4 regions of the Micromonospora sp. LHW51205 genome follow, and region 3 is predicted to be linked to each of the others. Evidence: riboswitches for the same ligand, from Rfam matches in the RefSeq annotation. Region 3 holds a riboswitch; each other region holds the start of a gene.
The links. Region 3 has a riboswitch for cyclic di-AMP ahead of DQE82_RS05480 (hypothetical protein). Riboswitches for the same ligand answer to the same signal wherever they lie in the genome.

Region 1: another riboswitch for cyclic di-AMP. It lies ahead of DQE82_RS12695 (transglycosylase family protein); the one in region 3 lies ahead of DQE82_RS05480 (hypothetical protein).
Region 2: another riboswitch for cyclic di-AMP. It lies ahead of DQE82_RS11325 (hypothetical protein); the one in region 3 lies ahead of DQE82_RS05480 (hypothetical protein).
Region 4: another riboswitch for cyclic di-AMP. It lies ahead of DQE82_RS17440 (C39 family peptidase); the one in region 3 lies ahead of DQE82_RS05480 (hypothetical protein).

Annotation. Positions count from the first base shown of each region.
Region 1 covers NZ_QMEZ01000003.1:83,700-86,572, reverse strand. The annotation lists gene DQE82_RS12705 (helix-turn-helix domain-containing protein) at 1-177, opposite strand, end outside; gene DQE82_RS12700 (LLM class flavin-dependent oxidoreductase) at 224-1,786, opposite strand; cyclic di-AMP (ydaO/yuaA leader) riboswitch at 1,959-2,104, shown strand; gene DQE82_RS12695 (transglycosylase family protein) at 2,103-2,747, shown strand.
Region 2 covers NZ_QMEZ01000002.1:725,105-727,977, reverse strand. The annotation lists gene DQE82_RS11330 (SRPBCC family protein) at 1-42, shown strand, start outside; gene DQE82_RS11325 (hypothetical protein) at 39-1,118, opposite strand; cyclic di-AMP (ydaO/yuaA leader) riboswitch at 1,123-1,254, opposite strand; gene DQE82_RS11320 (cation diffusion facilitator family transporter) at 1,398-2,312, opposite strand; gene DQE82_RS11315 (AAA family ATPase) at 2,407-2,873, opposite strand, start outside.
Region 3 covers NZ_QMEZ01000001.1:1,175,381-1,178,253, forward strand. The annotation lists gene DQE82_RS05475 (YibE/F family protein) at 1-940, shown strand, start outside; cyclic di-AMP (ydaO/yuaA leader) riboswitch at 1,095-1,226, shown strand; gene DQE82_RS05480 (hypothetical protein) at 1,230-2,255, shown strand; gene DQE82_RS05485 (carbonic anhydrase) at 2,317-2,873, opposite strand, start outside.
Region 4 covers NZ_QMEZ01000004.1:317,710-320,582, reverse strand. The annotation lists gene DQE82_RS17450 (hypothetical protein) at 1-180, shown strand, start outside; gene DQE82_RS17445 (hypothetical protein) at 320-1,084, shown strand; cyclic di-AMP (ydaO/yuaA leader) riboswitch at 1,385-1,525, shown strand; gene DQE82_RS17440 (C39 family peptidase) at 1,732-2,565, shown strand; gene DQE82_RS17435 (alpha/beta fold hydrolase) at 2,811-2,873, shown strand, end outside.

The sequences.
Region 1 (2,873 bases), on a different contig from region 3:
GGCGGCGACGGGCTCGCTGACGCCGACCCGCCGCGCGAAGTCGTCGAAGCGGCGGGTGCCGAACGACGCCTCGCGCAGCAGGAGCAGCGTGGTGCGGTTGCCGACCACCTCCAGCGCCCGGGCGATCGAGCAGTTGGCGGTGGACCAGGAGTCACGCTGCGCAAGGAGGTCCGTCATGGCGTCGACGGTACCCCCTGACTTAGGAAGTCAAAAGTCAGCTACCTCACAGCTGGCCGGGGAAGAAGCCGTGCCGGGCCAGCGGCTCGACGATCTGGTGCTCCTCGTACGACAGGTGCGACAGCAGCGTGTCGGTGAGCAGGTCCACCGCCTCCTGGAGCTGCGTGAAGTCGCCGGGCCGGTGGACCAGTTCCACGAGCGCCCGGTCGACGCCCTCCACCACCCCGTGGATCACCACGTGTTCCTCCTCGAGGCGGTCGAGCACGGCCGCCAGCCCGGCCTCGGAGCGGCGCAGGTGCGGGAAGATCGAGGCGTCCTCCAGCCCGTGGTGCTGGGTGACCATGGTGCAGTAGGCCGCGCAGTACGCCCCGAGCGTCCAGTTGTTCTGCCGCATGGTCATCTCGTTGAGCGCCGCCCGCGCCCGGCCCGGCGAGACGGCGCCCCGCTTGACCTGTTCCAGCAGGTCGCGCACCTGGGCCAGCTCCTGGCGCAGGTGGTCGTGCACGTCCACCAGGTGCTGCCCGGCGGCCTGCCCCCGGGGTGGGTAGACCTGGCCGGCCGGAGGCGGCGGGGCGGTCGGCCGGGTCGACTCGTCCCAGGGGCGGCGCGCGCTCAGACGTACCCCCGGGTCGGGGGTGGGGGTGACCGCCAGCGTGGCCGCGCCGCCGGTGGCGGCTGTGTCGTCGGCGACCGCGCGGGCCCCGCTGCCGGGCGCGGTGCGCTCGGCGGCGACGAGTTCGCGGACCGCCGGCGCGACCTCCTGGGCGAAGATCTGGATCGCGCGCGGCTCGTCGCTGCCGAGGATGAACGTGGTGATGCCGTGCTCCAGCGTGAGCCCGGCCAGCTCCTCCACCCACTGCTCCGGCGGCCCGGCCAGGAAGCCGGCCGACGAGCGCGCGAACGTGCCGGTCACGTTGAGCATGCGGCGGATCTCGGCCGGGTCGCGCCCGGCGGCCTGCGCGCCCTCGTCCACGAGCGCGTTCAGGGCGGGCAGCTCGTCGGGGCCCTTGGGCAGGTAGGACAGGGAGGGCAGCCAGCCGTCCGCGGCGCGGCCGACCAGGCGCAGCATGCGCGGCTTGTACGCGCCGACCCAGATGCCCACCCGATGCGCGGGCGCCGGACCGCGCTTGGCGCCGACCACCCGGTAGTGCTCGCCGTCGACGCGGATCATGCCGCGGCGGTCGGTGTCCCAGACCTCGCGGATCACCCGGATCGCCTCGTCCAGGGCCTCGACCGCCGCGCCGGGGGACAGGCGCCGCCCGCCCGTCGCCTCGATCGCGTCCCAGAACGCACCCGCGCCGAGTCCCATCTCGACCCGGCCGCCGGTGAGCAGGTCCAGGCTGGCCACGCTGCGGGCCAGCACCACCGGCTGGCGCAGCGGCAGGTTGAGCACGTTGCCGGCCAGGCGGATGCGCTCGGTGACGGCGGCCACGTAGGACATCAGCGTCCAGGTGTCCAGGAACCCCGGCTGGTACGGGTGGTCCTGGAACGTGACCAGGTCCAGCCCGACCTGTTCGCAGAGCGTGGCCAGCGCCACCACCTGGTCGGGCTGCCCGGCGGCGGGCGTGATGAAGCCGCCGAAGGTGAGCTCGTGTCCGTGATCGGTCATCCGTCCCGCCCCTCCCGTGATCTTGCTCGGCCCTGCCACGGTAGCTCCACAGGTGGTAGCCCGGCCGGGTGAACACCATCACAAGAAGTGGACGATCGTCGCAAACCGTCCTTAGCGTCGGTTTCGTTCGCATTCGCGGGCACCGCGGGCCGGAAACGCCAAATCCCGCCGCCGGCCCCGGTAACCGAACCTCGTGCGGGAGCGGGGGAACCACACGTTCCACGGTGCATCGTCACCTCGGGGTGAAGCCGCCACCGGCGGCCGGGCTCCTCGGCCCGAACCCGACAGCTCACCTCGTCGGCGTGGAGGAATCCACATGGCAACTGCATACTCGGCCCGAAGCCGCCGTACCGCTCTCGGAGCGGTCCTGGCCGGCGCCGCCGTCGGCGCCGCGAGCCTGTTCGGCCCGGCCGCACCGGCCAGCGCGGGCGTCAACTGGGACGCGGTCGCGCGCTGCGAGTCCGGCGGCAACTGGAAGATCAACACCGGCAACGGCTACTACGGCGGGCTCCAGTTCTCCCGCGCCACCTGGAACGGCTACGGCGGCCAGAAGTACGCCGCCCGCGCCGACCTGGCCAGCCGGTCCGAGCAGATCGCCGTCGCGGAGAAGGTGTTGCGCGGCCAGGGCATCGGCGCGTGGCCGGTCTGCGGCAAGAAGGGCGGCTCGGCGAACGCCGCGGCGACCCGGTCCGAGCGGGCGGCCCCGAAGAAGGCCACCTCGAAGAAGTTCGCCCCGAAGCGGGCCGCCACGCGTAAGGCCGCGCCGGAGCGGGCCGCGACGACTGCGGCGCCGCAGCCGTCGGCCGGGACGTACGTGGTCCGGCGCGGGGACACGCTGTCGGAGATCGCCGTGGCGCAGCGCGTCGACGGTGGCTGGCGTGCCCTGCACGAGCGCAACCGGGCAGTGGTCGGCGACGACCCCGGCCTGATCTTCCCCGGTCAGCGGCTGCGTCTGCGCTGATCTGGTCCGGACGCCCGGCCGGTTCGACCCGGCCGGGCGTCCGGCCGCCCGCGACACGCCGCGCCGCCGGTGTCCGGCCTGCTCGCGGCGCCGGACGCCACCCGTGACGGCCGCTGACCGCGATTC
Region 2 (2,873 bases), on a different contig from region 3:
GAGGGCCGGCCCGATCCGGCCGGCCCCCCGGGAGCGCGCTAGTACACCGACAGGTGCACGTGGTTGGTGTGGTCGCTGGACGGGTCTCCGTTGCCGCCGCTGTACGACTTCCACCCGCTGCTGGGCAGCCAGATCTGCTTGAACCAGATCACGTAGAGCACGGCGAGCGGGTCGGCGTTGCGCACGAAGTACGCGGCCAGGTTGTTGCCGTACGTCCGGTCACCGCCGCTGGCCACGCCGCCGAAGCCGTTCTTCTGGGCGGCGAAGTCGCAGGCCCGCCCCTTCGGGTGCTCACCCGAGCCGCTGGGCCGGTGGCACGAGACGTACCTGGTGAAACCGGCCGCCTTGGCCTGCTGCAGCGCGTGCAGCGTCCGCGGGGTGATGCAGCCGTTGGCCGGGGTCGGGTCGTTGACGCTGCACGACTCCGACGGCCACGAGCCGTCCGAGTTGCGTGGCGCGGGCTTCGCGTTCTTGCTTGAGGTGCCCTGGACGCTGCTGCCGCCGCCGCTGCTGTTGTTGCGTGCGGAACGTTCGTTGGCCACTTCGAGCGCGCGCTCGGCCTGCTCCTTGCGCTTGCCCATCACCTCGACCTGCTTGCGTTGCTCGCGGATCTCGGTGTCGAGCGCGGCCCGGGTGCGGGTGGCCTCGTCCCGGGTGGTGATCAGCTCGCGCACCGTGCGGTCCTCGTGCGCGGCGACCTGTTCCAGCGTGGCGGCCCGGTCCATGAAGCCCGCCGGGCTGCTGCTGTCGAGCAGCGCCGCGGCGGTGCCGAGGCGGCCCGCGCGGTACGCCACCCCGGCGATCTCACCGACCTTGGCGTCACGTACGGCCAGCTCGGCGCCGACCTTCGCGAGCTGGTCGTTGAGCTGCTTCTGGCGGTTCACCGACCGGTTCAGCGCGGCCTTCGCCTCCAGCCAGCCCTTGCTGGCCGCGTCGAGTTGGGCGCGCAGCTCGGGCGTGCCGCCCTCGTCGTCGCCGGGCGCGGCGGCGAGCAGGGCGGTCCGGGGCGCCGCCGAGGCGGGGGAGGCCGGAACGGTCGCGACGCCGACAGTCAGCGTCGCGACGAGCAGGGCCGCCAACCGGGCGGCCGTCCGTCGTACAGGTGCCACTGGGGGCATTCACATGTCCTTCCGTCAACCGCCGACCGGGTTAGCTGACGGGTTCGGGACGGAAGATCCCTACCGCTGACGCGGATGCACCCCACGTACGTGGTTCCCCGGCTCGCCCCTTCGGGCGATTAGGCGACGGCCACCCCACCTGCGCCGGTGACGCCGGTGGCTGCGGCCGCGACCGAGCCTACCGGCGCGGCCCGGGCGTGGCTCCGTTGCGCAGTGCCGCATGGTGGGGCAAAACCGACATAAGTGTACAGCAGTCACGGTGATTTAAGTCTGCCCTAATCACCACTCGGTCTTTCCGCACACTCCGGCTGACGCTCCGGGTTCGACCTGCAACGTGGCGTGATCGATGGAGAAGTCCTCGTGCAGCGCCGTCCGCGCGGCGGCCAGCACCCCGGCCGGGTCCACGCCCGGGTCGGTGGTCAGGTGCGCCGAGGCCACCTCCATGCCCGAGGTGAGCGTCCAGACGTGCAGGTCGTGCACCTCGGCCACGCCGGGGACCGCGGCCAGCCGGTCGTGCACGGCGGTCACCTGGAGGTGCTCCGGCGCCGCCTGCACCAGGATGCGCACCGCGGCCCGGCCGAGCCGCCAGGTGCGCGGCAGGATGAACAGGCCGATCCCGACGGCGACCAGTGGGTCCGCCCACCACCAGTCGGTCACCGCGATGACCAGCGCCGCGGCGATCACGCCGAGCGAGCCGAGCAGGTCGCCGAGCACCTCCAGGTACGCGCCGCGCAGGTTGATGCTCTCCTTCGCCCCGGCGCGCAGCAGCGCGAAGGCGACGATGTTGGCGAGCAGGCCGAGCACCGCCACCACGAGCATCGGGCCGGCCAGCACCTCCGGCGGCTCGCCGAAGCGGCGTACCGCCTCGATCAGGACGTAGACCGCGACGGCGCCGAGCAGCACGGCGTTGGCGAGGGCGGCGAGCACCTCCAGCCGGTAGAGGCCGAACGTGCGCTGCGGGTCGGTGCCGGCGCGCCGGGTGGCGGTGATCGCCGCGAGGGCCATGCCGATGCCGAGCACGTCGGTGAACATGTGCCCGGCGTCGGAGAGCAGGGCGAGCGAGCCGGTGGTGAAGGCGGCCACCGCCTCGACCACCATCAGGACGGCGAGCAGCGCGAACGCGGCCCAGAGCCGGCCTGCGTGGCGGTGTGCCGCGTTGGCCACCGCGCTGCTGTGGTCATGACCTGCGCCCACGCCAACACCCTCCCTGCCGCGTACCGGCCGGGCCCAATGTATGCTCACATCGCTATGTATGCAAGTGAACTGTGGGTGGCGCGGGCGTGGCCCCTCACCCCACCGGGTCGAGCGTGGTGAGGCGCTGGGTCGCCCGGGACAGCGCCACGTAGAGCGTGCGCACGCCCGAGCCCGGATCGGCCCGGATCTCGCTCGGCGCCACCAGCACCACGCCGTCGTACTCCATGCCCTTGGCCTGGAGGCTGGTCACCACCTGGAGCCGGCCCGCGCCGAGCGCGCCCAGCCAGCCGGCCACCTCGTCCCGGCGCGGCACCGGCGTGATCACGCCGACGGTGCCCTCCACCTGGCCGAGCAGCGCCTCGGCCGCCTCGACGGTGGCCGCCGGCAGCTCGGCGGCGGGCACCGTGCGCTCGACCGGCGGAACGCCGGTGGACCGGACCGCGTCGGGCAGCGGCAGATCCGGGTAGAGCCGGCGGATCTCCGCCGCCGCCACCGCGAAGATCTCCGCCGAGTTGCGGTAGTTGGTGGTCAGCTCGTAGCGGTGCCGCTTGCGCCGGCCCA
Region 3 (2,873 bases):
CAAGATCGTCCTGGTCGAGCTGATCGACCCGGCCGACCCTTCGGTGAAGTCCTACAACATCGCCGAGCACCAGCGCGGCACACCGCTGATCTGGCTGCTGGTGCTCTTCGCCGCCGCGATCGTGGCGTTCGGCCGCTGGCGCGGGCTCGCCGCGCTCGGCGGCCTGGCGGCCAGCTTCGCCATCCTGCTCGGCTTCGTGCTGCCCGGCATCGGTGGCGGCCAGCCGCCGCTGCTGGTGGCGATCGTGGGCGCCGCGTTGATCATGTTCGTGGTGCTCTACCTGACGCACGGGATCACCGCGCAGACGTCGGTGGCGGTGCTCGGCACGCTCGGCAGCCTGGTGATCACCGGCGTGCTCGGCCTGCTCGCCACGTCCGCCACCCACCTGACCGGCTTCGGCAGCGAGGACGCCACCACCCTGTCCATGTTCCAGGGCGACGTGGACCTGCACGGACTGCTGCTGGCGGGCATCATCATCGGCTCGCTGGGCGTGCTGGACGACGTCACCGTCACCCAGGCGGCCACCGTCACCGAACTCGCGCACGCCAACCCGGGGCTGTCCCGGCGGCAGCTCTACCGGGCGGCGACCCGCGTCGGCCGGGCCCACATCGCGTCCACCGTCAACACCATCGTGCTGGCGTACGCGGGCGCGTCGCTGCCACTGCTGCTCCTGCTGGTCGCCGACTCCCGCCCGGTGAGCCAGATCCTCACCAGCGAGTTCCTCGCCCAGGAGATCGTCCGCAGCGCGGTGGCCACGCTCGGCCTGATCGCCGCCGTACCGCTGACGACCGCACTGGCCGCGATCGTGACCACCGCCGGACGGCGCGCGCCCGGTCCGGAGCCGGCGTCGCCCGTGCCCCCGCCGCCCCGTCCGCCGGCCGGACGCGACGACGCGCTGGAGGCGCTCGGCGGCGGAAAGAGTACGGAGGCGACATGGTGACACTCCGCACGGTGACCATCGATTTCAAACGCGACGCTGGTCACGGTGCGCCACGGCGAAATCTCGCTATTGGTCGGCTTCCGGACGTAGATCCGCAGGAGTGCTGTCGGGTAACCTCGCTGCCGGTCACCGCCGAAGGCGCGCACCGGCGCCAGCGGTGCCGCCGCCCAATCGCCTGCGGGCGAGCCGGGGAACCAGGTACATGGGGTGAATCCGCGCGAGCGGTAGGGGCCACTTCCGTCCCGAACCCGTCAGCTAACCCGGTCGGCGGCCGACGGAAGGGAACACTGTGACGCCACCCCTGCGCCGCTGGCTGACACCCCTGGTGGCCGTGCTGGCCTCGCTGGCAGTGCTGGCCGGGCCGAACTCGGCGACGGCGGCCCCCGCCGCGGCGGCCCCGAAGCCGTCCGGGCACGAGGAGGACGGCGAACCACCGCTCATCACCGAGGCGATCGACAGCGCCAACCGGAACTTCCTCCAGGCGAAGGCGAAGCTGGCCAAGTCGCAGGACCGCCAGCGGCGGCTGGCCGCCGAGGTACAGGCGGCACAGGCCGAACTCGAGGCGCTCAGCCCGCAGGTCAACCAGCTCGCCGCCCAGTCCTACCGGACCGGCCGGATGGGCGCGATGGCGATGCTGCTGGAGAGCAACTCGCCCGACTCGTTCGTCCGCCGCGTCAACGCCCTGGACGAGCTGAACCTCCTCAACGCGCAGCGCCTGGCCGCCATCAACGCGGTCAAGAACCGCGCCGAGACGGCCAAGATCGCGCTCGACGCCGAGGTGCGCGAGCAGGAGAAGCAGAAGAACGCGATGGAGCGCGAGAAGGTGCAGGCCGAACGCGCCCTCAAGCTCGTCGGCGGCCTCGGCTTCACCGGCGGCCTGGTCGACGCCACCTCACCGGTCGCCAAGATCGGCCCCGGCCGCACCGCCGACGGCGGCTGGAAGGCCGAGTCGTGCAGCGAGAACGACCCGACCACCTCGGGCTGCATCACGCCGCGGACGCTGCACGCCTACAAGGAGGTCCGGCGCGCCGGCTACACGCGCTTCGTGGGCTGTTACCGGCCGGGCGGGCCGTGGGAGCACCCCAAGGGCAAGGCGTGCGACTGGTCGCTGCAGAACAGCGGCTTCTCACCCTGGCACAACAACGACACCCGCAAGTACGGCAACGACGTGGCCGCCTTCCTCATCCGCAACGCCGACCGGCTGGGCATCTACTACGTGATCTGGAACCGGCAGATCTGGTTCCCGGCCACCGGCTGGAGGTCGTACAGCGGGCCGTCGAACCACACCGACCACGTCCACATGTCGATGCTCTGACCTGGACGCAGCAAGAAGGGGCCGCCCCCGTGGGCGGCCCCTTCGTCGTCCGGCGCTCCGGTCAGCCGGCCAGCGCCGCGTCCGCGTCCGCCGGCGACGAGGGAGCGGGCAGTGACGCCGGGACCTGCGCCACTGTCCGCACCTCGCCGCCGGAGAGCCGGTACGACATCCCCGCCACCGTGCACCGGCCCGCCGCGACCCGCTCGGCCAGCACGGAGGACCGGGCCAGCAGCGTCTCCACGGTCTGCGCGATGTGGACGTCGATGATGCCGTCGAGGTCGTCGATGCCCTGCCGGGCGGCGCGCAGCAGGCTGGGCGAGACCGCGTCCACCACCGCTCCCAGGTGCCCGGCCGGAGCGGCGCCGGTCCGGACCCCCTCCCGGGCGGCCTGGACCGCGCCGCAGGAGTCGTGCCCGAGCACCACCACGAGCGGCGTGCCCAGCACGGTGACCGCGTACTCGACGCTGCCGAGCACCTCGGGCCCGGCGGTGTGCCCGGCGGTACGCACCACGAAGAGGTCACCGAGACCTCGATCGAAGATGATCTCCGCGGCGAGCCGCGAGTCGGAGCAGCCGACGATCACCGCGAAGGGGTGCTGGCCGTCGGCCACCGCCGCCC
Region 4 (2,873 bases), on a different contig from region 3:
GTGAGCACGCCGGCCGCCCCGCGACCGGAATCCGACCGCGCCGCCGAGCGGCAGGCCCGTCCCGACGGCGCACCCGCGCCCGCCGCACGGGCCACCGACACGCTCCCGAACGGCCCGCAGCCGGTCCCGGCCGGCCGGATCACCGCGCCGGTCGGCCTGCGGGCCCCGCCCGCCCGCTGATCCGCCCACGGGCCGCGCCCGTCACCGCACCCACCGAACGTCATCCCGCACCCGCCCCTCGCCGGCCCGGCGCCCCCGCGCCGCGCCCCGACCGGCCGTGCGGATTCTCCCGCCAGGTTCTTCCCGTGAGGTGCCGACCATGTCGCAGACCGCTCTCTACCACTTCCTCACCGCGGTCCCCGAGGCCGCCGCCATCTGGTCCTTTCTGATGCTGCTCGCGTTCGGCCTGCTCGCCGCGCTGGTGGCCCGGCCCGAGCGCGACGGCGTCGCCGAGGTAGCCGCCGATCCGGTGGACCAGGACGCCGCGCGCCGCGACGACCTCGTCCGGTACGCCGAGGAGGTGGCGGTGGCCGCCGCCGGGGCCGCCCAGACGGCCCGTCGCCGCCGGGAACGGTGGCTGGCCGCGCAGGACGAGGCGGAACGCGCCTGGACCGCGTACGACGAGGCGGACAGCGCCGCCCGCCGGCTGGCCGGGGCCGCCCCGCTGGCCGCCCCGCGCACCCCGCGCACCCCGGCGGAGTACGCGGCCCGGGAGCGCTGGCTGCACCACGCCGCCATGACGGCGCACTGGCGCGGCGACCTGTCCGCCCGGCAACTCGCCGACGTGCTGGCGCGCCGCAACGGGTGGGACCCGCGCCGGCACCCGGCCGAGCAGGAGATCGTGCTGGCCCGGGCCGTACGGGACCGGCGCCGGACCGGCTGGGAGAGCGCCGCCGAGCGGGAGCGGCAGGCGTGGCGGGACGCCGAACTGGCCGCCGAGGCCGCCCGTACGCTCGCCGCCGAGGCGTACGCGGCCACCCTGGCGGTGCGGCCCGCCCCGGTGTCCCGCGGCGTGGCGACGATCCCCCTGCCGGTCGGCGCGTCCGTCCGCAACGCCCGCTGGCGTCCGGCCCGGGTCGGCTGAGGCGACCGAATTGTTACCCGGAATGTAGTGAGCCGGCTCACCCCCGGCGCCGAAACGGGCGTGGAGCGCAGAACAGGCCAATGAGCCGCGCCATTGCCGGTCAGGCGCTCGCCGTCTGTCCCCTTTTCGCCTCCCGGGCGCCGTCACCACCGCTTGTCCCATTGAGTGAAGTGAGTAACCGGCTGTTCCGAAATCCGTTACCGGGGATCATGTTTACGCAGGTGGGAGCGCTTGGCAGGGGCAGTACCCGCCGGTAGTGTCGGCGCGTCCGGTGCGGTAACCGATCGCAGAAGGCGACGCCGCGCCGACCCGCCTAATCGTGTCATCACGAACCGGGGAACCATGAGCACCATCGGGGTGAATCCGCGGCCACTGCCGCGGTAGGGCGTACTTCCCGCCCGAATCCGTCAGCTAACCCGGTCGGCGGCCACGGAAGGAGTCCCATCCTCGTGCCCACCCCTCGATCGTCCCCCCGCCTCCACGGCTCCGCGGTACCCGCGCTCGCCTGACGCGACCGGCAAACCGCCCCTGGGCGCCCGGCATCGCGGGCGTACCCGTTCCCCCGGCCCATCCGGCCTGCCAGCACGTGTGAACCCCTCCACGTGCCGGGCCGGCGTGTGCCGATCACGCCCCCCGTGGAGGATTTCGTGAAGCACCACCTGAAGCGTCAGCTGCGGCGGATCGCCACCGAACGCCCGTACCAGATCATCGCCGGATCGGCCGCGGCGCTCGTGCTGGCCGCCGGCGCCGGCACCGCCCTCGCCGCCGGTGAGGACGCCCCGGTCCAGCAGGAGAACACCGCCTCGGTCGCCGAACTCGGCGCACGGCTCGGCGAGCCCGCCAGCCGCAGCGAGGCGCGTATCGGCGTCCCGCCGGCGTCGCCGAGCGCCGAGCCCAGCAAGTCGCCCAGCGCCTCCCCGTCGGCGAAGAAGGCCGCGGCGGACCCGGACGTCACCAAGGCCGCGCCGAAGCCGCCGTCGAGCAAGACGCTGGACTACGACTACCAGGCGCAGATCAACTACTACTACTGCGGCCCGGCCGCCGTGCGCAACGCGCTCAGCGCCACCGGCATCGAGCGCAGCCAGGACGCCCTCGCCGGCCCGCTCGGCACCACCGAGATGGGCACCAACTCGGCCGAGGACACCACGCGCGTGCTCAACCAGCAGGTCAAGGGCAACCCGTACCGGACCCGGATGATTCCCGGCTCGGCCAGCCCGGCCCAGATGGACCGGCTCCAGGCCGACGTGGTCGAGGCGATCAGCAACGGCCGGGGGGTCGTCGCGAACGTCGCCGGCACCGCCACCGACACCAACGGCGGCTGGCACTCGTTCCCCGGCGGCCACTACGTCGCGGTGATCGGCTACAAGGACGACGGCCGGACCGTCCGGATCGCCGACTCGGCCGACCCGTCGCTGCCGTCGTACTGGCTCACCACGATCGACCTGGCGCACTGGATCGCCAGCCGCGGCTACTCCGCCTGACCGCCCCGCACCCTGCGAAGGCCGGCACCCCGTCCCGGGGCGCCGGCCTTCCCCGTCCCCGCCCGCCCCTCGCCCGCCGCCCTCTCGGCGCGCCGATCTTGGACTTGTGGCGCCTGGTATGCCCGGCTCGCCCCGCTATGGGAGGCACCACAACTCCAAGATCGGCGGCGAGGGCGAGGGCGGGCGGTTTGGGCGGGGCGGGTTCGGTCTCGCGTGTCCGGGGCGGGCGGTGGCAGACTGCGCCAATGGGCGATGCGACGGGGAACCGGCACCTGATTCTCCTGCACGGCATGGGCGCCACCGGCGAA